DNA from 3 places in the Kitasatospora sp. NPDC085879 genome. Region 3 is predicted to be linked to each of the others. Evidence: riboswitches for the same ligand, from Rfam matches in the RefSeq annotation. Region 3 holds a riboswitch; each other region holds the start of a gene.

Region 1 (7,221 bases), on a different contig from region 3:
CGTTGTCGGTGATCAGCACGTTCTCCGGCTTGACGTCCCGGTGCACCAGGCCGGCCCGGTGCGCGGCGCCGAGCGCCGCCAGCACCGGCTCCAGGATGTCCAGCGCGGCCCGCGCCGACAGCGCCCCGCGGTCGCGCAGCAGGTCGCGCAGGGTCCGCCCGGGCACGTACTCCATGGCCAGGAACACCGCCCGGCCGTCCGCCCCCTGGTCGAAGACGTTCACCACGTTCGGGTGGGAGAGCCGGGCGACCGCCTTGGCCTCGCGGATGAACCGGCCGGTGAACTCGTTGCCGCCGTCCGCGGCCAGCGCCGGGTGCATCACCTTCAGCGCGACCACCCGGTCCAGCCGGGTGTCCGTCCCGCGGTACACGGTGGCCATGCCCCCGACGGCGATGCGCCGATCCACCCGGTACCGGCCGTCGAGCAGGGCACCGATCAGGGGGTCGTCGAGCGTCATGTCCACCCGAGGAGTGTAGGGCGCAGGGGTGACCGCGGGCCCCGGACGCACCGCCCGGGGCCCGGTTGTGCCGATGTTGAGACATGCCGTCCGCGAACGGCCGGCCGGTGGGTCAGAACGCCGGGTGTTCGCGGGTGTCCAGGTCCGCGCGCCCGGCCATCTGCGAGGACGCCTCGGCGTGGAACCGGCGCGGGATCCGCCCCGCCCGGTACGCCAGCCGGCCGGCCTCGGTGGCCCGCCGCATCGCGTCCGCCATCAGCACCGGGTCCTGGGCCCGCGTCACCGCCGAGGCGAGCATCACCGCCGAGCAGCCCAGCTCCATCGCCAGCGCCACGTCGGACGCCGTGCCGGCGCCCGCGTCCAGCACCACCGGCACGCCCGCACTCTCCACGATCAGCTGGAAGTTGTGCGGGTTGCGGATGCCCAGGCCGGAGCCGATCGGCGAGCCCAGCGGCATGATCGCCGCGCAGCCGACGTCCTCCAGCTTCCGCGCCAGCACCGGGTCGTCATTGGTGTAGGGCAGCACCGTGAAACCGTCGTCGACCAGCGTCTCCGCGGCCTCCAGCAGCTCGATCGGGTCGGGCAGCAGGGTCCGCTCGTCCGCGATGACCTCCAGCTTCACCCAGTCGGTGCCGAGCGCCTCCCGGGCCAGACGGGCCGTCAGCACCGCCTCGCCGGCGGTGAAGCAGCCCGCCGTGTTGGGCAGCACCCGGATCCCGTTGCGGGTCAGCACGTCCAGCACCGAGCCCTGGGTCGCCGCGTTGACCCGGCGCATCGCCACCGTGGTCAGCTCGGTGCCGGACACCCGCAGCGCCTGCTCCAGCACGTCCAGGCTGGGGGCGCCGCCGGTGCCCATGATCAGACGTGAGGTGAACGTCGAGTCCGCGATCGTGAACAGGTCGTCGGCCATCGGTCAGCCTCCCTGGACGGCGGTGAGGATCTCCACCCGGTCGCCCGCGCCGAGCACCGTGGCCGGCCAGGAACCGCGCGGCACCACGGCCTCGTTGAGCGCCGCCGCCACCCCGGTGTTCGCGGCGGACACCTCCGCCACCACCTCGGCCAGCGTGGTGCCCGCGGGCAGCTCCCGCGGCTCGCCGTTGACGGTCAGGGGGACGGCCGCCGGTTCGGTGTTCAGCATGCGAGGGCCTTCGACTGGAAACGGTCGGGGGAGAAGCGTTCGGGGGAGAACGGAGCGGCGAGCTCCGGGACACGCCCGGTCGCCAGGTACTCGCCGACCAGGTCGGCGGTCACCGGCGTCAGCAGCACCCCGTTGCGGTAGTGGCCGGTCGCGGCGACCAGCCCGGGCAGTGCGGTCGGGCCGATCAGCGGCGCGTTGTCGGGCGAGCCCGGACGCAGCCCGGCACCGGTCTCCACCAGCGGAAGCTCCGTCAGCCCCGGCACCAACTCGTGCGCGTCGCGGAGCAGTTCGTAGACCCCACCGGCGGTCACCGTGGTGTCGAAGCCCTGCTCCTCGCTGGTCGCGCCGATCACCAGCTCGCCGTCCGCCCGCGGCACCAGGTAGATGTGCTGCCCGCGCACCACCGCCCGCACGTTGCGCGACAGGAACGGCCGGTACGCCGGCGGCACCTGCAGCCTCAGCACCTGGCCCTTCACCGGCCTGACCGGCGGCAGCACACCCTCCGGCAGGCCAGGCAGCAGGTGGCTGCGGCAGCCCGCCGCCAGCACCACCCTGTCGCCCGCGAGCTCCTCGCCGCCGTCGGTGCGCACCCCGGCAGCCCGGCCGTCCTCGACCAGCAGCTCGGCCGCGCTCGCCCGGTGCAGCACCACCCCGGCCCGCTCGCAGGCCGCGACCAGCGCCCGCGCGAGGCGCCGGCCGTCCACCTGGTGGTCCCCGGTGACCAGCAGACCGCCGCGGACGCCGGGCGCCAGCATCGGCTCCAGCCGGCGGCACTCCCGCCCGGTCAGCCACTGCGAGTCCAGACCCAGCCGGCCCTGGAAGGCGTGCAGCTCGCGCAGCTCCTCGCGGTCGTCCGCGTCCAGTGCCACCGCCAGCGTCCCCGTCCGCCGGTACCCGGTGTCCAGCCCGGTCGCCTCCGTCAGCTCCGCCGCGAACGCCTGGTACCGCTCGTTCGACGCCATGCCCAGGCGCAGCAGCGGCTCCTCGCCGTACTGCAGCTCCGTCACCGGCGCCAGCATGCCCGCGGCCACCTGCGCCGCACCGCCGCCGGGCACAGGATCGACCAGGGCCACGGCCAGCCCGCGCTGCGCCGCCCGCCAGGCGACGCCGAGCCCGATGATGCCGCCGCCGACCACCAGCACGTCTGAATGGGACCGTGCCACGTCGCTGATTCTCCCTTCGCCGGCATGACCCGGATCAGGTTCGGACGGTCGCGGGCCGCTCCAGCCCGCCTCTCAGCCCGGTGCACCGGGCTCCCGTGTGGTGTGCACCCACCATAACGCCGGGTGTCGCCCACCCCGAAAGGGCGTACACGGGCTGGACATCCCGGCCGATAGGGTGGCCGCCGTGGCAGAGCTGAACCGCACCGAAAGCGTCCTCGTCGCCGGCACCGGCATGGCCGGCGCCCAGTGCGCCCTCGCACTGCGGCAGGGCGGCTTCCGGGGGCGGCTCGCGCTCGTCGGCGACGAGCCGCACCGCCCCTACGACCGGCCGCCGCTCTCCAAGGACGTCCTGCTCGGCAAGACCGACAGCACCGCCTTCGACATCGACTGGGAACAGCTCGGCGTCGACCTGCTGCTCGGCCGTCGCGCCACCGGCCTCGAACCCGGCGTCCTGCACACCGACGCCGGCCCGCTCACCCACGACGCCCTGGTGATCGCCACCGGCGCCGAGGCGGTCACCCTGCCCGGCGCCGCCGACGCCCGCCTGCTGCGCACCCTCGACGACGCCCTCGCGCTGCGCGCCGACCTCACTCCCGGCACCCGGCTCGCCCTGGTCGGGGCCGGCTGGATCGGCGCGGAGACCGCCACCGTCGCCCGGCAGCTCGGCTGCCACGTCACCGTCGTCGAGTCCGGGCCCGCCCCGCTGCCCGGCGCACTGCCCGCCGAACTCGGCGCGCTGATGGCCCGCTGGTACGCCGACGCCGGGGTCGACCTGCGCTGCGGCACCGGCGTCGCCGCCGTCGAACCCGAAGGCCTGCTGCTCACCGACGGCGAACGGATCGCCGCCGACCACGTCGTCGTCGGCATCGGCGCCCGCCCGGCCACCGGCTGGCTGGCCGGCTCCGGTGTCGCCCTCGACACGGCGGGCGCCGTCCTCGTCGACGAGCGGCTGCGCACCGCCGCCCCCGGTGTGTGGGCGGCCGGCGACTGCGTCTCCTATCCCTCGCGACGCGCCGGCACCCGGCTCGCCGTCCAGCACTGGGACCACGCCCTGCAGTCCGGCGCGGCCGCGGCCGCCTCGCTGCTCGGCTCGGACACCCCCTACGACCCCGTGCCGTACTTCTGGTCCGAGCAGTTCGGACGGATGGTCCAGTACGCCGGCCGGCACGCCGACGCCGACGACCTGCTCTGGCGCGGCAGCCCGGACGAGGCGTCCTGGTCGGTGCTGTGGCTGCGCGGGGGCGCCCCGGTCGCGCTGCTCGCCGTCGACCGGCCGCGGGACCTCAACCAGGCCAAGCGGCTCATCGAACGCGGCACCGTGCTCGACCCCGTCCTGGCCGCCGACCCGGCCGTCCAGCTGAAGGCCGCGGCCGCCTGACCGCGGAGGGCGACACCGGGCGGCCGTCCGGTCACGATCCGTCATCGGTCCCGGGCCGGCGGGGTGGGCTGCGTGCGCTGGGGGCCCGGCAGGTGGCAGTCTGGTGCCGTGAGTGAGATCGATCCCAAGATTGACGCCCTGGTCCCGGCCTGGATGTACCTGCCCGACATCTCCGAACTGTGGGGGGTGCAGGTCACCGAGGTCCGCAACATGGTGAAGGCCAACACCCTGCTGGCCGTCCGCCGCGGCGAGAACAAGTCGCTGCAGGTGCCGGCCGCCTTCATCACGCCCGATGGCACGGTCAAGCACCTGATCGGCCTGCTGACCGTCCTGCGGGACTCCGGCTTCAGCGACGAGGAAATCCTCGAGTGGCTCTTCACCGAGGACCCGTCGCTGCCCGGCAGCCCCATCCAGGCCCTGCACGAGAACCGCGCCACCGAGGTCAAGCGCCGCGCCCAGGCGATGGCGCTCTGATGGCCGACCCGCGGGAGCAACTGGCCGACGCAAGGCTCTACCTCTGCACCGACGCCCGCCGCGAGCAGGGCGACCTCGCCGAGTTCCTCGACGCGGTGCTGGCGAACGGCGTCGACATCGTCCAGCTGCGGGACAAGGGCCTGGAGGCCCGCCAGGAGCTGGAGTACCTGGAGGTCTTCGCGGACGCGGCCCGCCGGCACGGCAAGCTCTTCGCCGTCAACGACCGGGCGGACGTCGCGCACGCCGCCCGGCCGCCGGTGCTGCACCTGGGGCAGGACGACCTGCCGGTGCCGGCGGCCCGGGCGATCCTCGGCGAGGACGTCCTGATCGGGCGCTCCTGCCACGCGGAGGCCGAGGTCGACGCGGCGATCGCCGAGGCCGGCGTCGACTACTTCTGCACCGGCCCCGTCTGGCCCACCCCCACCAAGCCCGGCCGGCCGGCCCCCGGCCTCGGCCTGGTGTCGTACACCGCCAAGGCCGTGACGGACCGTCCGTGGTTCGCGATCGGCGGCATCGACGAGACCAACCTCGACGAGGTCCTCGCGGCCGGGGCGCGGCGCGTCGTCGTCGTCCGCGCCATCACCGCCGCCGAGGACCCGGGCGCCGCTGCGGCCTTCCTGGCACGCCGCATCCGCAACGCCTGAGGGCCGGGCAGACCCACTCAGGGGCGGGTGCGACCGGACGTCAGTGCTTGCGGGTGGTGGCGGCTTCGGCGAGGGCCAGCAAGGTGGGGCGGGCCGGGCCGTCGGTGAGGGGGGCGGCGTCGAGGGCGGCGAGGGACTGCTTGAGGAGCTCCTCGATGCGCTGCTCGACGCGGTCGGCTGCTCCGCTCCGCTGCACGAGGTCCCGCAGGACGGGGATCTCCTCCGCCGTGAGGTCGGCCGCGCCGAGCCGCTCGTCGAGGTGGCGGGCGTCCGCGGGGGCCAGCCCCCGCATCGCGTGGGCGACGAGCAGGGTCCGCTTGCCCTCGCGGAGGTCGTCCCCGGCGGGCTTGCCGGTGACGGCGGGGTCGCCGAAGACGCCGAGCAGGTCGTCGCGGAGCTGGAAGGCCTCACCGAGCGGCAGCCCGAACGCCCCGTAGGCCTCGACGAGTTCGGGCCCGGCGCCGGCGAGCAGGGCGCCGACCTGGAGCGGCCGTTCGATGGTGTACTTCGCGGACTTGTAGTGCAGGACGGTCTGCGCCCGGTCGATCGCCCCGGCGTCGGCGGAGTCCCCGGCGACGGGTTCGAGGACGTCCAGGTACTGGCCGACCATGACCTCGGTCCGCATCAGGTCGAAGACCGGCTTCGCGGCCCGTACCGCGGCGTCCGGCAGCCCGGAGGCCTGGAAGAGCTCGTCGCACCAGATCAGCAGCAGGTCGCCGAGCAGGACGGCGGCGCTGGCGCCGTACTGTTCGCGGTCGCCGCGCCAGCCGCTGTCCCGGTGGAGGGCCTCGAAGCGGCGGTGGACGGAGGGCAGGCCGCGTCGGGTGTCGCTGCGGTCCATGAGGTCGTCGTGGACGAGGGCGCTGGCCTGGAGGAGTTCGAGGGCGGCGGCGGCGTTGGCGATGCCGGGGTCGTCGGCGGACCCGCCGGCGCCGCGCCAGCCCCAGTAGCAGAAGGCGGGCCGCAGCCGCTTGCCGCCGTCGAGGAGGAAGTCGCGCAGTGCGTCGGAGACCGGTCCGAGCTGGGGGGAGATGCCGGCGAGCAGGGTGCTCCGGCCGTCCATGAACGCGGCGAGCGCGGCGTTCACGCGGTCGCGCACGGCCTCCCGGTCGATCGGGTTGGTCGGCAGGCTGGTGGGGGAGGGCACGGTGGGACTCCGGATCACTGGGCTGACAATCAGACTATCCGGCGCCTGACCTGCCCCCGAATCGGTGCGCCGCCGTCCCGCCCCGCCGCGTCCGGCCGACGGAGCGTCGTGACCCCGTTCACCCGCTGTCCCACGTGCATGTCTCATTCAGTGGACCAGGTTTGGTCACGCTCCGCGGCGGACCGATAGCCTGCCAGCATGGCACTCGGCATCCCCTCCACCCGGACCGACCGCGCGCAGACCGTCCGGGATCTGCTGGCGGCCGGTGATCGGTCGTTCTCGTTCGAGTTCATGCCGCCGCGCAACGAGGCCGCCGAGCGCCGCCTGTGGGACGCGATCCGCCGGGTCGAGGCGCTCGACCCGAACTTCGTCTGCATGACCTACGGCGCAGGCGGATCCTCGCGCGGCCGGACGGTCAACCTGGTCGGCCGGATCGCCACCGAGACCACGCTGACCCCGGTCGCGCACCTGACCGCGGTCGACCACTCCGTGGCCGAGCTGCGCAACATCATCGGCCAGTACGCCGACGAGGGCGTGCGCAACGTGCTCGCGGTGCGCGGCGACCCGCCCGGCGACCCGATGGGCGAGTGGGTCCGGCACCCGGAGGGCGTCACCTACGCCTACGAGCTGGTCGAGCTGATCAAGGGGATCGGCGACTTCTGCGTGGGCGTGGCCGCCTTCCCGCAGATGCACCCGCGCTCGGAGAACTGGGACGAGGACATCCGGCACTTCGTGGCCAAGTGCCGGGCCGGCGCCGACTACGCGATCACCCAGATGTTCTTCGAGGTCGAGGACTACCTGCGGCTGCGCGACCGGGTCG
Region 2 (7,221 bases), on a different contig from region 3:
ACCTGGTGGACCAGTACCCGGGCGTAGGCGTCCCAGCCGAGGCCGGTTCGGGCCGCCACCCGGGTCAGGATGTCGCCGCCGATCTTCTCGAAGACCCCGCGCAACTCCTTGCCCCCGCCGCGGAAGTAGCTGTACTCGTCACCGCGCGGGTGTCGCGAGCCGCCGCCGGGTATGCCGCCGACCGCCCAGTGCTCGGAGGCGGTCTCCGTCTCCACGTCCAGGATGCCGCCGCGCTCGACCGGTTCGACGACCACGGCCGCGCCGGCGTCGCCGAACGTGTAGCCGGCGAAGCCGTCCCGGAAGTCGGCGAGGCCGGACGGGTCGCGGCGCATCGCCCGGCTCGGCGTCTCGCCGGTGACCACCAGGGCGCGGCGGGCCCGCCCGGCGAGGATCATCGCGCGGGCCACGTCGATGCCGTTGAGGAAGCTGTTGCAGGCGTTGGAGACGTCGAAGGCGTGTGCGCGGGATCCGAGTTCGGCCTGCACCAGGTGGGCGGTGGCGGGCTCGCAGACGTCCCGGGTGGCGGAGGCGTACACCAACAGGTCGATGTCGAGCGGGTGGTGGCCGGCACGGTCGAGGGCGTTCCGGGCGGCGGCCAGGGCCAGGGTGGAGGCGTACTCGTCGTCGGCGGCGAACCGCCGGGTGACGATGCCGGTGGCCTTCTCGAACATCCGGTCGGGGAGCCGGAGTCCGCTGCCGGCCACCACCTCGTCCTGGAGCTGTTGCGACGTCAGCACCCGGGCCGGCAGGCCGGCGCCCACCGCGGTGATGCCCACGCTCGGAAATCGAAGGTCCATGCCCGCCATGCTCCCGGTGCCCGGGCACCCGCGGCCTGAGTACCCGTACTCAGGCCTGACCGGCGATCACCCCCAACCTCCCTGCTGGGATCCGGCCGTGACATCCGTCATGCGGATCCCGGTGCGGCCGACACTGCCGGGCGAACCCCCGTCCGCGGGATTCTCGATGCATCGGGAAGACCGGGCACCACCGACAGGGGAGCGGACACCATGGCCACCATCACCACCACCGCGGCGATCGACGAGCAGACCGGGCAGAGCGGGCAGACCGGCCGGAACGGCCGGAGCGAGGCCGCCGCGACGAAGCTCGACGCGCTGAAGCCGCTCGCGGTCGACGTCGCCGTCCCGCTCGGCGTCTACTTCGCCGCCCACAGCGCGCTCGGCCTCGGCCTGGTCGCCTCGCTGGCCCTCTCCAGCGCCGTCCCGGCCGTCCGGACCGCCGTCGGACTGCTCCGCGAGCGCACCCTCAACGCGCTCGCCCTGCTCATGCTGGTGGTCAACACCGCCGGCATCGCGCTCTCCGCCCTCAGCGGCGACCCGCGGCTGATGCTCGCCAAGGACGGCGCGATCAGCAGCGTCATCGGCATCTCGATCATCGTCTCGGCCTTCGGCCGCCGCCCGCTGATGACCGCCGGCCTCAAGCCCTTCATCGTCAAGGGCATCGCCGCCCGGGCCGCCGCCTGGGACCGGCTGGCCGACGGCTCGGCCGCCTTCCGCCGCCAGGAGCGCAACTTCTCGCTCGTCTGGGGCACCGCCCTGGTCGCCGAGTGCATCGCCCGGGTCGTCGGCGCCTACACCGTGCCGGTCGAGACCATGGCCTGGCTCGGCACCGTCTTCCTGGTCGCCGCGATCGGCGTCGGCATCCTCGCCGGCAACGTCTTCGCCGAGCGGATCGCCCACCAGGTCGTCGCCGACGCCGAGTGACCCCGGCCGCACCGACCACCGACCGCCGCACCGCACACCCGGGGGAACGACCGCCATGCGCGCCAAGGGCATCAACTACGACACCGGCTTCACCCCCGCGGGAGGGTCCTCCCGGCCGCACTTCGACCCGGCCGAGGCCCGCGCCGAACTGCGCACCATCGCCGAGGAACTGCACTGCACGGCCGTCCGGATCACCGGCGACGACCCGCAGCGGATCGCCCTCGCCGCCGAGTACGCCGCCGAGCACGGCCTGGAGATCTGGTTCGCGCCCTTTCCCTGCGGCCTGGACGAGCAGGCCATGCGGCCCGTCCTGCTGGACAGCGCCCGCCGCGCCGAGCAGCTCCGGGCGGCCGGCGCCGAGGTCGTCCTGGTGCTCGGCTGCGAACTCACCCTCTTCGCCGACGGCCTGCTGCCCGGCGCCGGCCTCGGCGACCGGATGGCCGCCCTCTTCCGCCCCGAGACCTGGCAGACCATGCCCGCCGTGCTCGCCCGGCTCAACGCCTTCCTCGCCGACACCGCCGCCGCCTGCCGCGCCGAGTTCGGCGGCCGGATCACCTACGCCTCCGGCGTCTGGGAGCGGATCGACTGGACACCCTTCGACCTGGTCGCCGTCGACGCCTACCGGGACGCCCACAACGCCGCCCGCTACCGGGACGAGCTGCGCGCCCACTTCGCCCACGGCAAGCCCGTCGCCGTCACCGAGTTCGGCTGCTGCACCTACGCCGGCGCCGCCGACCGCGGCGGCCTCGGCTGGGACGTCATCGACCGCTCCGTGGAACCGCCCGCGGTGCGCCCCGGGCTCGTCCGCGACAAGCAGGAACAGGCCCGCCACCTGCGGGAGCTGCTGCCGGTGTTCGAGGAGGAGGGCGTGGACGCCGCCTTCTGGTTCACCTGGGCCGGCTACCGCGCCCCGCACCGCCCCGAGGACCCGGCCCACGACCTCGACCTCGGCTCCTACGGGGTGGTGGCCCTGGAGAACGGCACCCGCCGGCCGAAGGCCGTCTTCACCGCCCTCGCCGAGGCCTACCGACCTGACCGGCCCTGACCGGCTCCGCCCGCGCAGCAGCCCGCCCCGCCGCACACCGCGGCCGGGCGGGCTGCCGCCGTGCTCAGGACTCCGCGCCCTCCTGGACGGGGATCGCCCGGCTCACCGCACGCTCGGCGGCGGCCACCGGCTCGGCCGGACGCTGCTGCTGGCCCATCGCGGAGAGCAACTGCCGGGCCAGGCCCAGCCCCGTCCCGCCCATGGTCAGCGCCTTGGCCATCATCTCGCCCATGCCCTCGGCGCCGTTCAGCAGCACCATGTGCTCCACATTGCCGAAGGCCTCCGCACCGGCCCGGACGATCTCCGGCCAGTTCTCCGCCAACTGCTGGGCGACGACCGCCTCCTGGTTCTCCGCCAGGGCCGCCGCCCGCGCCTTGATCGCCTCCGCCTCGGCCAGACCGAGGGCCCGGGCCGCCTCGGCCGTCGCCAGGCCCTTCGCCTCCGCGGCCGCCGCCTCGGCCTGGCCGGTCGCCCGGGTGGCCTCGGCCGAAGCCAGACCGCGGGCCTTGGTGGCCTCCGCCTCCGCGGTGGCGGCGATCTTCACCCGGTTCGCCTCGGCCGCGGCCTTCAGCTCGGTCTCCCGGGCCAGCGCCTCCGCCGCCGAGATCCGGGCGTCACGGTCGGCCTGCGCCTTCGTCCGGGTCTCGTACGCCCGGGCGTCGGCCGGCTTGCGGACGTCCGCCTGCAGCTGCTGCTCCTTGCGGTGCGCCTCCAACTCGGCGACCTTGGTCTCCTGGACGACGACCTCCTGCCGGGCCGCGGCCTGCGCCAGCGGACCTGCCTGCAGCGCCCGGGCCTGCGCCGTCTCCAGCTCGGCCTGGTAACCGGCCTGCTGGATACCGGAGTTGCGAGTGGCCTCGGACTTGCGGGCGAACGCCTCCTGCTCGGCCTCGGTGGCCCGGCGGTCCGCCTCGGCGGCGGCGATCCGGGCGTCCCGCTGCACAGCGGCGGCGTGCGGGGCGGCGAGGTTCTTGATGTAGCCGGTCGGGTCGAGGATCTCCTGGATCTGCAGCGAGTCGATGATCAGGCCCAGCTTCTCCATCTCGCTGCCGGACGCCGCCCGGGTCTCCCCGGTCATCCGCTCGCGGTCGCGGATCATGTCCTCGACCGTCAACCCGCCGACGATGGACCGCAGATGGCCGGCGAAGACGTTGTGGACCCGGTGGCCCATCATCTTCTGCTGGTCGAGGAAGCGGCGCGCGGCATTGGCGATCGACACCGGATCGTCGCCCACCTTGAAGATCACCACACCCTTGACGTGCACCGGGATGCCCTGCGACGTCACACACTCGACGTCCAGCTCGGCCTCGTTGAGGTCCAGCGAGAGCCGGCGCACCACCTGCACACCGGGCAGCACCAACGTGCCGCGCCCGGTGACGATCCGGAATCCGAGTCCGTCCGCGACACCCTCCGAGCGGTGCCGGGAACCGGAGATGATCAGTGCCTCGTTCGGCTCGGCGACCCGCCACATGAGCCTGAAGAGCACGACAAGGACGACGATGGAGGCCACGACGGCCCCCGCGATGCCGATGAGCATCGGCTGATTCCCCCTTCGGCGCACGCCGGCGTCCCGTGGCTGCGCTCTGATGTGCAGGAAGGCGCGGAAGCCGGCGGCAGCAGGAGATTCTGCGCCTGCCGAGATCGCCACGGAAGGGCCCGGCGCCCACAATTCGCCCAGGAACGCGTCAAGATTGCGTCAAAGGACCGCCGCCACGTACACCGTGCGCGGCGGCTGGTACTCCACGACCACCACCGGAGTGCCCACCGCCAGCTCCTCGCCCGGCACCGCCGGGTACGCCAGGAAGGCCTCCGTCCCCCGCCGTTCGGGGACGAACACCATCACCTCGCCCACCAGCCCCGGCCCCGTCCGGCCGGTCACCCGCCCTGTGTTGCCCACCATGCCCGCCAGTCTGCCGCGCCCGTCCACTGGCCGGAACCCGTCTGGACCTGCCCCGATGTGGCCGCTACGGTGTTGACGTCTTGTTGCAGGCATCCGCCTGCGACCAACGGGAGCTCGGAGCACCGGGCTGAGAGGGCGCTGAAAGGTCCGCGGTACACGGACCGACCGCTGCGCCGACCGCAGGAACCTGACCGGGTAATGCCGGCGTAGGGAGTAGAGGGTCTGATGACCACCTTTGAAGCACAGCCGCAGTCTGCCTCCGGCCGGGGCGTCAGCAGCGCGTCCACCGGCTACCCCACCCCGGCCTGGCGCAAGGCCCACCGCGAGGGCAGCCGCCCCGACCTCCGCGTCCCGTACCGCGAGGTCCTCCTCACCAACGGCCGCACCGTCCCGCTGTACGACACCTCCGGCCCGTACACCGACTCCTCCTACGAACCGGACGTGCGGCGCGGCCTGCCCGCCCTGCGCGACGCCTGGATCCGCCAGCGCGGCGACGTCGAGGAGTACGACGGCCGCGAGGCCCGCCCCGAGGACGACGGCATCAAGCACACCTCGCCGCGCGGCGGGAACCTGCGCAACCTCGACGCCGTCTTCCCCGGCCGCCCGCGCCGCCCGCTGCGCGGCCGCGACGGCGCCGCCGTCACCCAGCTCGCCTACGCCAAGCAGGGCGTGATCACCCCCGAGATGGAGTTCGTCGCCCTCCGCGAGGGCCTGGCGCCGGAGTTCGTCCGTGACGAGGTCGCCCGCGGCCGGGCCGTCATCCCGGTCAACGTGAACCACCCGGAGGTCGAGCCGGCGATCATCGGCACCAACTTCCTGGTGAAGATCAACGCCAACATCGGCAACTCCGCCGTCACCTCCTCGATCGAGGAGGAGGTCGAGAAGATGACCTGGGCGACCCGCTGGGGCGCCGACACCGTCATGGACCTCTCGACCGGCCGCAACATCCACACCACCCGCGAGTGGATCCTGCGCAACTCCCCCGTGCCGATCGGCACCGTGCCGCTCTACCAGGCCCTGGAGAAGGTCGACGGCAGGGCCGAGGACCTCAGCTGGGACGTCTACCGCGACACCATCGTCGAGCAGTGCGAGCAGGGCGTCGACTACATGACCGTGCACGCCGGCGTACTGCTGCGCTACGTGCCGCTGACCGCCCGCCGCAAGACCGGCATCGTCTCCCGTGGCGGCTCGATCATGGCCGCCTGGTGCCTGGCGCACCACAAGGAGAACTTCCTCTACACCAACTTCGAAGAGCTCTGCGACATCCTGGCGACGTACGACGTCACCTTCTCGCTCGGCGACGGCCTGCGGCCCGGCTCCATCGCCGACGCCAACGACGAGGCCCAGTTCGCCGAACTGCAGACGCTCGGCGAGCTCGGCCGGATCGCCCGCGAGCGCAACGTCCAGGTGATGATCGAGGGCCCGGGCCACGTCCCGATGCACAAGATCAAGGAGAACATGGATCTCCAGAAGGAGATCTGCGACGAGGCGCCGTTCTACACCCTGGGCCCGCTCACCACCGACGTCGCACCCGGCTACGACCACATCACCTCGGGCATCGGCGCCGCCATGATCGCCTGGTGGGGCACCGCCATGCTCTGCTACGTCACGCCCAAGGAGCACCTGGGCCTGCCCAACCGGGACGACGTCAAGACCGGCGTCATCACCTACAAGATCGCCGCCCACGCCGCCGACCTCGCCAAGGGCCACCCCGGCGCCCAGGCCTGGGACGACGCACTCTCCGACGCGCGCTTCGAGTTCCGCTGGGAGGACCAGTTCAACCTGGCCCTCGACCCGGAGACCGCCCGCGACTTCCACGACGAGACGCTGCCCGCCGAACCGGCCAAGACCGCGCACTTCTGCTCCATGTGCGGCCCGAAGTTCTGCTCGATGAAGATCAGTCGAACCATCACAGAGAAGTACGGCGACGGTGCGCCCGAGCCCGAGTACGACGCGGAGGCCGTCGAGGGCATGAAGGCCAAGTCGGAGGAGTTCGCGGCCCAGGGTAACCGGGTCTACCTGCCGCTGGCTGACTGACCTACAGACGAGCGCCGTCCCGAGCGACTTTCGCTTTCCGGGACGGCGCTTCGCTGTACAGGCCTACCGGGCGGCCGGATTGTCTCCGCCGAGCTCCGGCCCTCCTGCGCAGGCGCGCGGTGTCCGCATGTCCATTCAGGTGCCGGACGGCGTTGAGGTCTGTCTGCGTGAGCAGGCCACAGCCGAGGGCATCACAGTGGACGAGCTGGCCGTCGAAGAGCCGGCGAATCTCTTCGAGCTCCGCCCGGCCCGGGTCTCGGGGCAAGGGCGCGCTGCACTCGGGTGGTGCGGCGCCGGTCGCGCGTGACATCAGGCGTATCTGCGCGGAGAAGCGGACGACGAGTGAACCGCCAACCGTCCGTGCTCACCCGCCGCCGGGCATGGCTGGACGGCCTGGTCCGCGCCGGTGGCGCGTCGGCAGGAGCCGTTCAGCCGACGTGTGCGGCCGTGCTCTTCAGCGCCACCGCATCCGATATGCCTGCTCAGCCGTGTTCTTGGGCCGCTTGTGAGGACGCCGA
Region 3 (7,221 bases):
ACCACCGCCCGCACCACCACGGCGAGGGTGCCCTCGGAGCCGACCAGCAGCCGGGTCAGGTCGTAGCCGGCGACGCCCTTGGCCGTCCGCCGGCCGGTGCTCAGCAGCCGCCCGTCCGCCAGCACCACGTCGAGCCCGAGCACGTACTCGCTGGTGACGCCGTACTTCACGCAGCACAGACCGCCCGCGCCGGTGCCGATGTTGCCGCCGATCGTGCAGGACTCCCAGCTGGACGGGTCCGGCGGGTAGGCCAGGCCGTGCGCGGCGGCGGCCCGGGAGAGCTCGGCGTTGACCACCCCGGGCTCGACGACGGCGAGCCGGTTCACCGGGTCGATCTCCAGGATCCGGTTCATCTTCACCATCGACAGCACGATGCAGCCGTCCACGGCGTTCGCCCCGCCGGAGAGACCGGTGCGGGCGCCCTGCGGCACCACCGGCACCCGGAGCTCGGTCGCCGTCCGCAGCACGTGCTGCACCTGCTCGACGGTCTCCGGGAAGACAACCACGGCCGGCGAACCGGCCTCGCAGAACCCGGCCATGTCGTGGGCGTACGAGGCGACCACGTCCGGGTCGACGGCGACCGCCGTCTCCGGGAGCCCCGACACCAGCCGGTCGACCAGATCACCCACGGCAGCCTCCGCCTCTCGCGCATCCGTCCGATCTGCACTCTGCCCCCGTCGGGCGGGCGCGGCAAGGACGGTGCGCGAACACCGATCGGCACCCCTGACGGGCGGTCAGGGGTGCCGATCGGACGGGCGGTGCGGCCGCCGGGGTCAGTCGTGGTGCGGGCGGTCCAGCAGGACCACCTCGAACTCCTCCAGGCTGCGGACGGTGACACCGGCCGCCGGGGCGTTCTTGGCCCGCAGGGCCGCCTGCGGGCCGCGCGAGGCCTCCAGCGCGGCACGGTCGCGGAAGATCGTGCCGACCGAGGCGCGGCCCGCCGCGCGGTTCACCAGCAGGGTGCCGGAGACGAAGCCGTCGATCTGTCCCATCCCGGGCAGCAGGGTCTCGCGGAACCGCTCGACCAGGGCGTCGATCCGGGCCGGGTCGATGTCGGCACGCACCACCCGGAAGCCGGCGCCGGGCGAGGCCGGGGCGGGCGGGGTGAAGACGGCGGCCTCCCAGACGTCGGTGGTGACGGTGCCCGCGAACGGTGACAGCAGGGCGGCGCGGCGGGCCCGCAGCGCCTCGTCGCTGTCCCGCTGGGCCTGCTCGCTCTCCCACCACGAGCCCATCGCGATCTTCCCGAGCGCCCGGTCGGCGAACAGCCCGTAACCGCGGTAGCCGGGCTGACCGGTGAGCAGCCCGATGGCCTCGGCGCGCAGCGCGTCGAGCGCCTCGTCGATCAGGGCGGGGTCACCGGTGGTGTAGAGGGTGCGGACGTACATGGCTGCGGTTTCCTGTCGTCGGCCCGGCACCCTGGACGGCGCCGGGGTACGGGCACGGCACACGTCCATCGGACGGCGCCGGCCCGCACCCGGCAAGGCGGGCGACCCGTCCGGGGCATGCCTGCCTCCCGGGCTCGCCCGTTCCATGGCGCCCCGTCAGGCCCGCCGGGCCCGCCCAACGCCGAGGGCGGGCACCGACCGAAGTCGGTACCCGCCCTGAGCTGGTACTTCTTCCTCACACGCGGAGGGTGTGGGATTTGAACCCACGGTGACGCAAGGCCACGACAGTTTTCAAGACTGTTCCCTTAGGCCGCTCGGGCAACCCTCCTGGCGGAGGTCAGCCTAACGGGTCGGAGCGGGTTCGGTGCACTCCGTTTCCGGCCCAGAGTGTCCTCGGCCGGGGTCAGTTGTCGCCCTTGCGCTCGCCGAGGACGACGGTGGTCTTGGCGGCCTTGCCGTCGCGGGTGTACTCGACCTCGACCTTCTCGCCGGGCTTGTGCGTCCAGATCTCGGAGACCAGGGTCGGGCCGCTGTCGATCGGGATGCCGCCGAGCTTGGTGATGACGTCGCCCGCCTTGAGGCCGGCCTGGTCGGCGGGGCCGCCGGGGGTGACGGCCGGGGTGCCCTGGACGGCGGTGGTCTGGATCTGGGCGCCGTCGCCCTTGTAGTCGTCGTTGCGGAGCACGCCGAGGATGGCGTACACCGGCTGGCCGTCCTTGATCAGCGTCTCGGCGACCCACTTGGCCTGGTTGATCGGGATCGCGAAGCCGAGGCCGATGGAGCCGGCCCGGCCGTTGCCGCTGGTGTTGGACTGGATGGCGGAGTTGATGCCGATCACCGCGCCGGAGGCGTTGAGCAGCGGGCCGCCGGAGTTGCCCGGGTTGATCGAGGCGTCCGTCTGCAGGGCGTTCATGTACGACGCCTGCTGGCCGGTCTCGTCGCCGGAGGCGACCGGGCGGTCCTTGGCGCTGATGATGCCGGTGGTGACGGTGCCCTCGAGGCCGTACGGGGCGCCGATGGCGATGGTGGCGTCGCCGACCGCGACCTTGTCGGAGTCGCCGAGCGGCAGCGGGTTGAGCTTGTCCTTCGGCGGGTTGTCGAGCTTGATCACCGCGACGTCGTAGCCCTGGGCGCGGCCGACCACGGAGGCGTTGTAGGACGAGCCGTCGGAGAACTTGACGGTGAGCTTGCCGCCGGACGCCGCCGGGGCGACCACGTGGTTGTTGGTGAGGATGTGGCCCTCGGTGTCGAAGACGAAGCCGGTGCCGGTGCCGGACTCCTGCGAGCCCTGCGCCTTGATGGTGACGGTGCTGGGCAGCGCCTTGGCGGCGATGCCGGCGACCGAGTCCGGGGCGCGGTCGGTGACCTTGCGGCTGTCGCTGACGCTGACGGTGGTGCTGGTGCGAGTGGCGCCGCCGGAGCTGTCGTCGCCGGTGACCGCGGCGCCGATGGCACCGCCGGCCACGCCCGCGACCAGCGCGACCGCGGCGATCAGCGCGATCATGCCGCCGCGCTTGCGGCGCGGGGCCGGGCCGCCGGCCGACGGGTACGGGTACGGGTAGCCGGGGCCGCCGGGCTCGCCCGGGTTGCCGCCGCCGGGGCCGCCGGTCGGGTGGCCCCAGCCGCCGACCGGGTGGCCGGCGCCGAAGGGGTGGTGCACCTCGCCGGGGGGCGTGGGCCCGGCCGGCGGCGGGGCCGCGGGAGTGCCGTACGGGTCGGTGCCCGCGGCGGCCGGTGCCGCGTAGGGGTTGGCGTGCCCGGGCTGGGCCGGGGTGGCCGCGACCACCGGCGGCGGCGCGTCGATGTACGTGGGCACCGCCGGGGCTGCCGGCGGGGGCGCGTCGATGTACGTGGGCGCGGCCGGCGCGGCGGGCGGCGGCGCGTCGCCGTACGACGGCGCGGCCGGGGCCGGCTCGCTCAGCTTGGAGAGAGCGAGCGTGGGCGCGGACTCGACGACCGGCGGCGGCCCGTCGGCCGCCGCGGTGTCAGGAGCCGGACCCACCGTACGGGGCTCGCCGGAGGGCAGCTGCTGCTCCTCCTGCGGCCCGGTGGACCCACTCGCGTGCTCGTTGCTCACGGACGACCTCCATAGCTGACAGATCCTTGGCCCATAGTGTTTCGCATGGCTGATTCGGTTGCCGTAAGGAGCCTCCTGAAGAACATCTAAGAATCCTTAGGCGTCCCTGACAGGATGCGCCCGACCTGCGCCGGAGCGGGTGTGCGCGGCCGCGGCACGCGGCCGGCGGCCCGCGGTCCCGCGATGCGGAACGCGGGCGTCCGGGCCTTGGCGTCCGGCGCGAGGCCCGTTAGCCTGTCGTCCTCATCTGAACACGCGGGAGCTTGGACCTTCCAGGCTGAGAGTGCGCCGATCGACCGGCCGGGCGGAGCCCGGGCCCGGACGAGGGGGCGCTGACCGCCTGAACCTGTCCGGGTAATGCCGGCGTAGGGAGTTCCGGCCATGACGGCTGTTTCGCCTGCCCCTGTTCCCGATGTCGAGGCCGGCCGGCGCGTCGAGGCGCCGCTCGTCCTGGACACCGCCCCGCCGCGGACGCTCGACCTCCGCGCCCAGTTCGCGCTCTGGGCCAACCTCGGGGTCAGCCTGATCGGCTTCCAGAGCGCCGCCACCGTGCTCGGCGCCCCCGGCCACGAGCTGTCCTTCGCGGCCGCGGTCACCGCGATCGTCACCGGCACCGTGATCGGCACGGCGATGCTGGGCGTGGCCGCCCTGATCGGCGCCCGCACCGGTGCCCCGGCGATGGCGGTGCTGCGCGGGCTGTTCGGTACCCGCCTCTCCTACCTGCCGACGGCGCTGAACATCCTGCAGTGCATCGGCTGGGGCGTCTTCGAGCTGATCGTGATCGCGGGCGGCGCCCAGACGGTGGCCGGCACCCAGGGCTGGCGCTGGCTGTTCGTGCTGGTGGCCGGCGTGCTGACCACGGTGCTCACCATCTGGCCGCTCGGCTCGATCGCGGTGCTGCGCAAGTACGTGGCGATCGCGGTCGGCGTGGCGATGGTGTACTTCACCGTCCAGCTGGCCCGGCAGGGCTTCCCGGACCCGGGTGCGGGCAACTGGGACGGCTTCCTGTCGGCGACCGACGCGATCATCGCGGTGTCGATCTCCTTCGTGCCGCTGGCCGCGGACTACACCCGGCACGCGCGCACCCCGGGCTCGGCCTACTGGGGCACCTTCGGTGGCTACTCGCTGGCGCAGGTCTGGTGCTACGTGCTCGGCCTGATCGCGCTGCTGCAGTCGGGCGGCGACAGCTCGAAGATCTTCTCCTCGTTCACCGGTGTCGCGGCCGGCTGGGCCTTCCTGCTGGTGCTGGTGATCCGGGAGACCGACCAGTCCTTCGCCAACGTCTACTCGACCGCGATGTCGGTGCACAACCTGCTGCCCAAGGTGGACCGGCGGCTGCTCACCGGCGGTATCGGCGCGCTGGTGACGCTGCTGGCGCTGCGCGTCCAGGAGGGCGAGTTCAACGACACGTACGCGAGTTTCCTCTACCTGATCGGCGCGGTCTTCGTGCCGCTGCTGGCGGTGCTCGCGGTGGACTACTTCTTCGGTGCCGGGCGGAACGGCTGGAACACCGGGCAGGACGCGCCCGCCCGCTGGCTGATGCTGCTGCCGTGGGCGCTGGGCTTCGCCACCTACCAGTTCCTGGCGCCGACCGCGGTCGCCGGCTGGTGGACGGACTTCTGGCAGGGCCTGCAGTCGGCGGTGGGCTTCACCCCGCAGCCGTGGACCTCGGCCTCGCTGTTCGGCTTCCTGGTGCCCGCGCTGGCGACCTGGGCGCTGACCCCGCTGACGGCCCGCCGGCCGGCCCGCGCCGAGGACTGAGCGGACGGGCCCGCGAGGGCACGACGGCCTCCGTCCGGTGCCGCCGACCGCCGGACGGAGGTGTTCACCACGGGTTTCCCGTGCCGAATCCGATCGGACATCTACGCACTCGTAGGGTGTTGATGTGGACACTCAGAAGATCCGCCGCACCGCTCCGGCGGACTCCGGCCTCCCGGCGCCCGAGCGCTCGGCCGTCCGGGTCATCGCGCACCGCGGCTCCTCCGCGGCCCTGCCCGAGCACACCCTGGAGGCGTACGCCCGGGCGATCGAGGAGGGCGCGGACGGGCTGGAGTGCGACGTCCGGCTGACCGCCGACGGCCGGCTGGTGTGCGTGCACGACCGCACCGTCCGGCGCACCTCGGACGGCCGGGGCGCGGTGTCCGCGATGACGCTGGCGCAGCTCTCCGAGCTGGACTTCGGCTCCTGGCACTCGCCGGACACCCCGCGGCCGAGCGGCATCCTCACCCTGGCCGGCCTGCTCGAACTGGTCGCCGGGGCGGGCCGCCGGGTGGAGCTGGCCATCGAGACCAAGCACCCGACCCGGTACGCGGGCCGGACCGAGGCGGAGCTGGTGCGGCTGCTGGACCACTACGGGCTGCTGCCGCGCACTCCGGAGGAGTCCACCGTCCGGATCATGAGCTTCTCCGAGCTGTCGCTGCACCGGGTCCGCCGGGCGGTGCCCGCAGTGCCGACGGTGTACCTGCTGGAGCGCAGGCTGCCGGTGCTCGGCAGGACCAGGGCGCTGCCCGGCGGTGCCGGCATCGCGGGGCCCGGCATCGAGCTGGTGCGGCGCGACCCGGGCCTGGTGACGGCGCTGCGGCGGGCCGGGCACCGGGTGCACGTCTGGACGGTCGACGAGCCGGAGGACGTCGAGCTCTGCCTGGAGCTGGGCGTGGAGGCGCTGATCACCAACCGGCCGCGCGAGGTGCTGGCGCAGCTCGGCCGGTGAGCTCGTGAGCCTGTGACCCCGGTGGGCGGATGTGCACGGAGCGCACGGCGGGGCGCGGAACTACTGACGGATGCTCAGAGAACGCTCAATTCTTCGGACTTTCACAACAGACCGTAAGCGGTTTATCGGTGGTTGAATACCGTGAGTCGCGGGCCCTGGAAATGTCGGCCCACGATCGCCGAACGGTCGTTTCCGACGCATTCCCTGGGGGCATCCATCCCTCGGCAGATGCTGAAGGAGGTCCCGGGGGTGGCGTTGATGGTGGCGCGTGCTGTGCCCGAAAAGACAGGGCCGACTTCGTCGACCATGGCGGTGCCGCACGGTCCGGCCGGCGTCGGAGCGGCACGTCGGAGGATGCGCCGGGAGCTCGGTGCGCGGGCGGTACCGGAACCGGTCGTCGACGACGCGGTGCTGATCCTCTCCGAACTGCTCAGCAATTCCTGTCGGTATGCGCGTCCGTTGGGAAAGCTCGCGGAACTGGTCGAGCGGACGACCTCCGACATGGTGGACGCGGTGCTCGTCCGGTCGGTGACGGCGGCCCGGCACGGCGGCGCGGAGGTGGCGGAGGAATCCGCGGATCCGGGCGGCATCCTGGTGCGCTGGTGGACACACGCGGACGGGCTGGTGGTCGAGGTCACCGACGGCGGAGCGCCGACCAGGCCGCTGCCTGCCAGCCCCTCGCTGACCGCGCGCGGCGGGCGCGGGCTGAGCATCGTCGGCAAGCTGGCCGGAGCCTGGGGGGTACGCGACGCGCCGGGCGAGGTGACGGTCTGGGCCGCCCTGCCGGTGCGACCGGAGCGGCGCGACGACCCGGCGGCCTAGGCGCGCGGGGCGGAGCGGGCGCCGGGCGCCGGTGTGCCGGGTGCGTCCGCGCCGGGCCGGGGCGGGAACCTCAGTAGGCTGCGGGTGCACTGTCGCCGTTCCCGGGAGCCGCACCATGGCCAAGAAGGCCGCAAAGTCCTCGTCGCAGCCCAGCACCGCCACCGCCACCGGCGAGATCCCGGTCGTCGGTGCGCGCGAGAAGTGCCCGTGCGGTTCCGGCCGCC

The links. A riboswitch is a leader RNA that binds a small molecule or an ion and turns the genes downstream of it on or off. The one in region 3 is predicted to bind thiamine pyrophosphate.
Region 1: another riboswitch for thiamine pyrophosphate. It lies ahead of thiO (glycine oxidase ThiO); the one in region 3 lies ahead of AB0P35_RS39375 (cytosine permease).
Region 2: another riboswitch for thiamine pyrophosphate. It lies ahead of thiC (phosphomethylpyrimidine synthase ThiC); the one in region 3 lies ahead of AB0P35_RS39375 (cytosine permease).

Annotation. Positions count from the first base shown of each region.
Region 1 is NZ_JBFBJZ010000003.1:245,682-252,902, forward strand. Features, by position in the region: gene pknB (Stk1 family PASTA domain-containing Ser/Thr kinase) at 1-457, opposite strand, end outside; gene AB0P35_RS04350 (thiazole synthase) at 570-1,367, opposite strand; gene thiS (sulfur carrier protein ThiS) at 1,371-1,595, opposite strand; gene thiO (glycine oxidase ThiO) at 1,589-2,758, opposite strand; TPP riboswitch at 2,753-2,865, opposite strand; gene AB0P35_RS04365 (FAD-dependent oxidoreductase) at 2,934-4,136, shown strand; gene AB0P35_RS04370 (Rv2175c family DNA-binding protein) at 4,245-4,610, shown strand; gene thiE (thiamine phosphate synthase) at 4,610-5,254, shown strand; gene AB0P35_RS04380 (polyprenyl synthetase family protein) at 5,295-6,401, opposite strand; gene metF (methylenetetrahydrofolate reductase [NAD(P)H]) at 6,600-7,221, shown strand, end outside.
Region 2 is NZ_JBFBJZ010000017.1:3,388-10,608, reverse strand. Features, by position in the region: gene AB0P35_RS15400 (ketoacyl-ACP synthase III) at 1-797, opposite strand, end outside; gene AB0P35_RS15395 (VC0807 family protein) at 1,008-1,721, shown strand; gene AB0P35_RS15390 (hypothetical protein) at 1,777-2,766, shown strand; gene AB0P35_RS15385 (flotillin family protein) at 2,831-4,303, opposite strand; gene AB0P35_RS15380 (hypothetical protein) at 4,463-4,666, opposite strand; TPP riboswitch at 4,765-4,896, shown strand; gene thiC (phosphomethylpyrimidine synthase ThiC) at 4,892-6,703, shown strand; gene AB0P35_RS15370 (hypothetical protein) at 6,831-7,010, shown strand.
Region 3 is NZ_JBFBJZ010000115.1:1,292-8,512, forward strand. Features, by position in the region: gene AB0P35_RS39355 (FAD-linked oxidase C-terminal domain-containing protein) at 1-629, opposite strand, end outside; gene AB0P35_RS39360 (hypothetical protein) at 774-1,388, opposite strand; tRNA gene AB0P35_RS39365 (tRNA-Ser) at 1,631-1,716, opposite strand; gene AB0P35_RS39370 (trypsin-like peptidase domain-containing protein) at 1,792-3,465, opposite strand; TPP riboswitch at 3,711-3,852, shown strand; gene AB0P35_RS39375 (cytosine permease) at 3,847-5,226, shown strand; gene AB0P35_RS39380 (glycerophosphodiester phosphodiesterase family protein) at 5,429-6,175, shown strand; gene AB0P35_RS39385 (ATP-binding protein) at 6,404-6,997, shown strand; gene AB0P35_RS39390 (DUF5926 family protein) at 7,113-7,221, shown strand, end outside.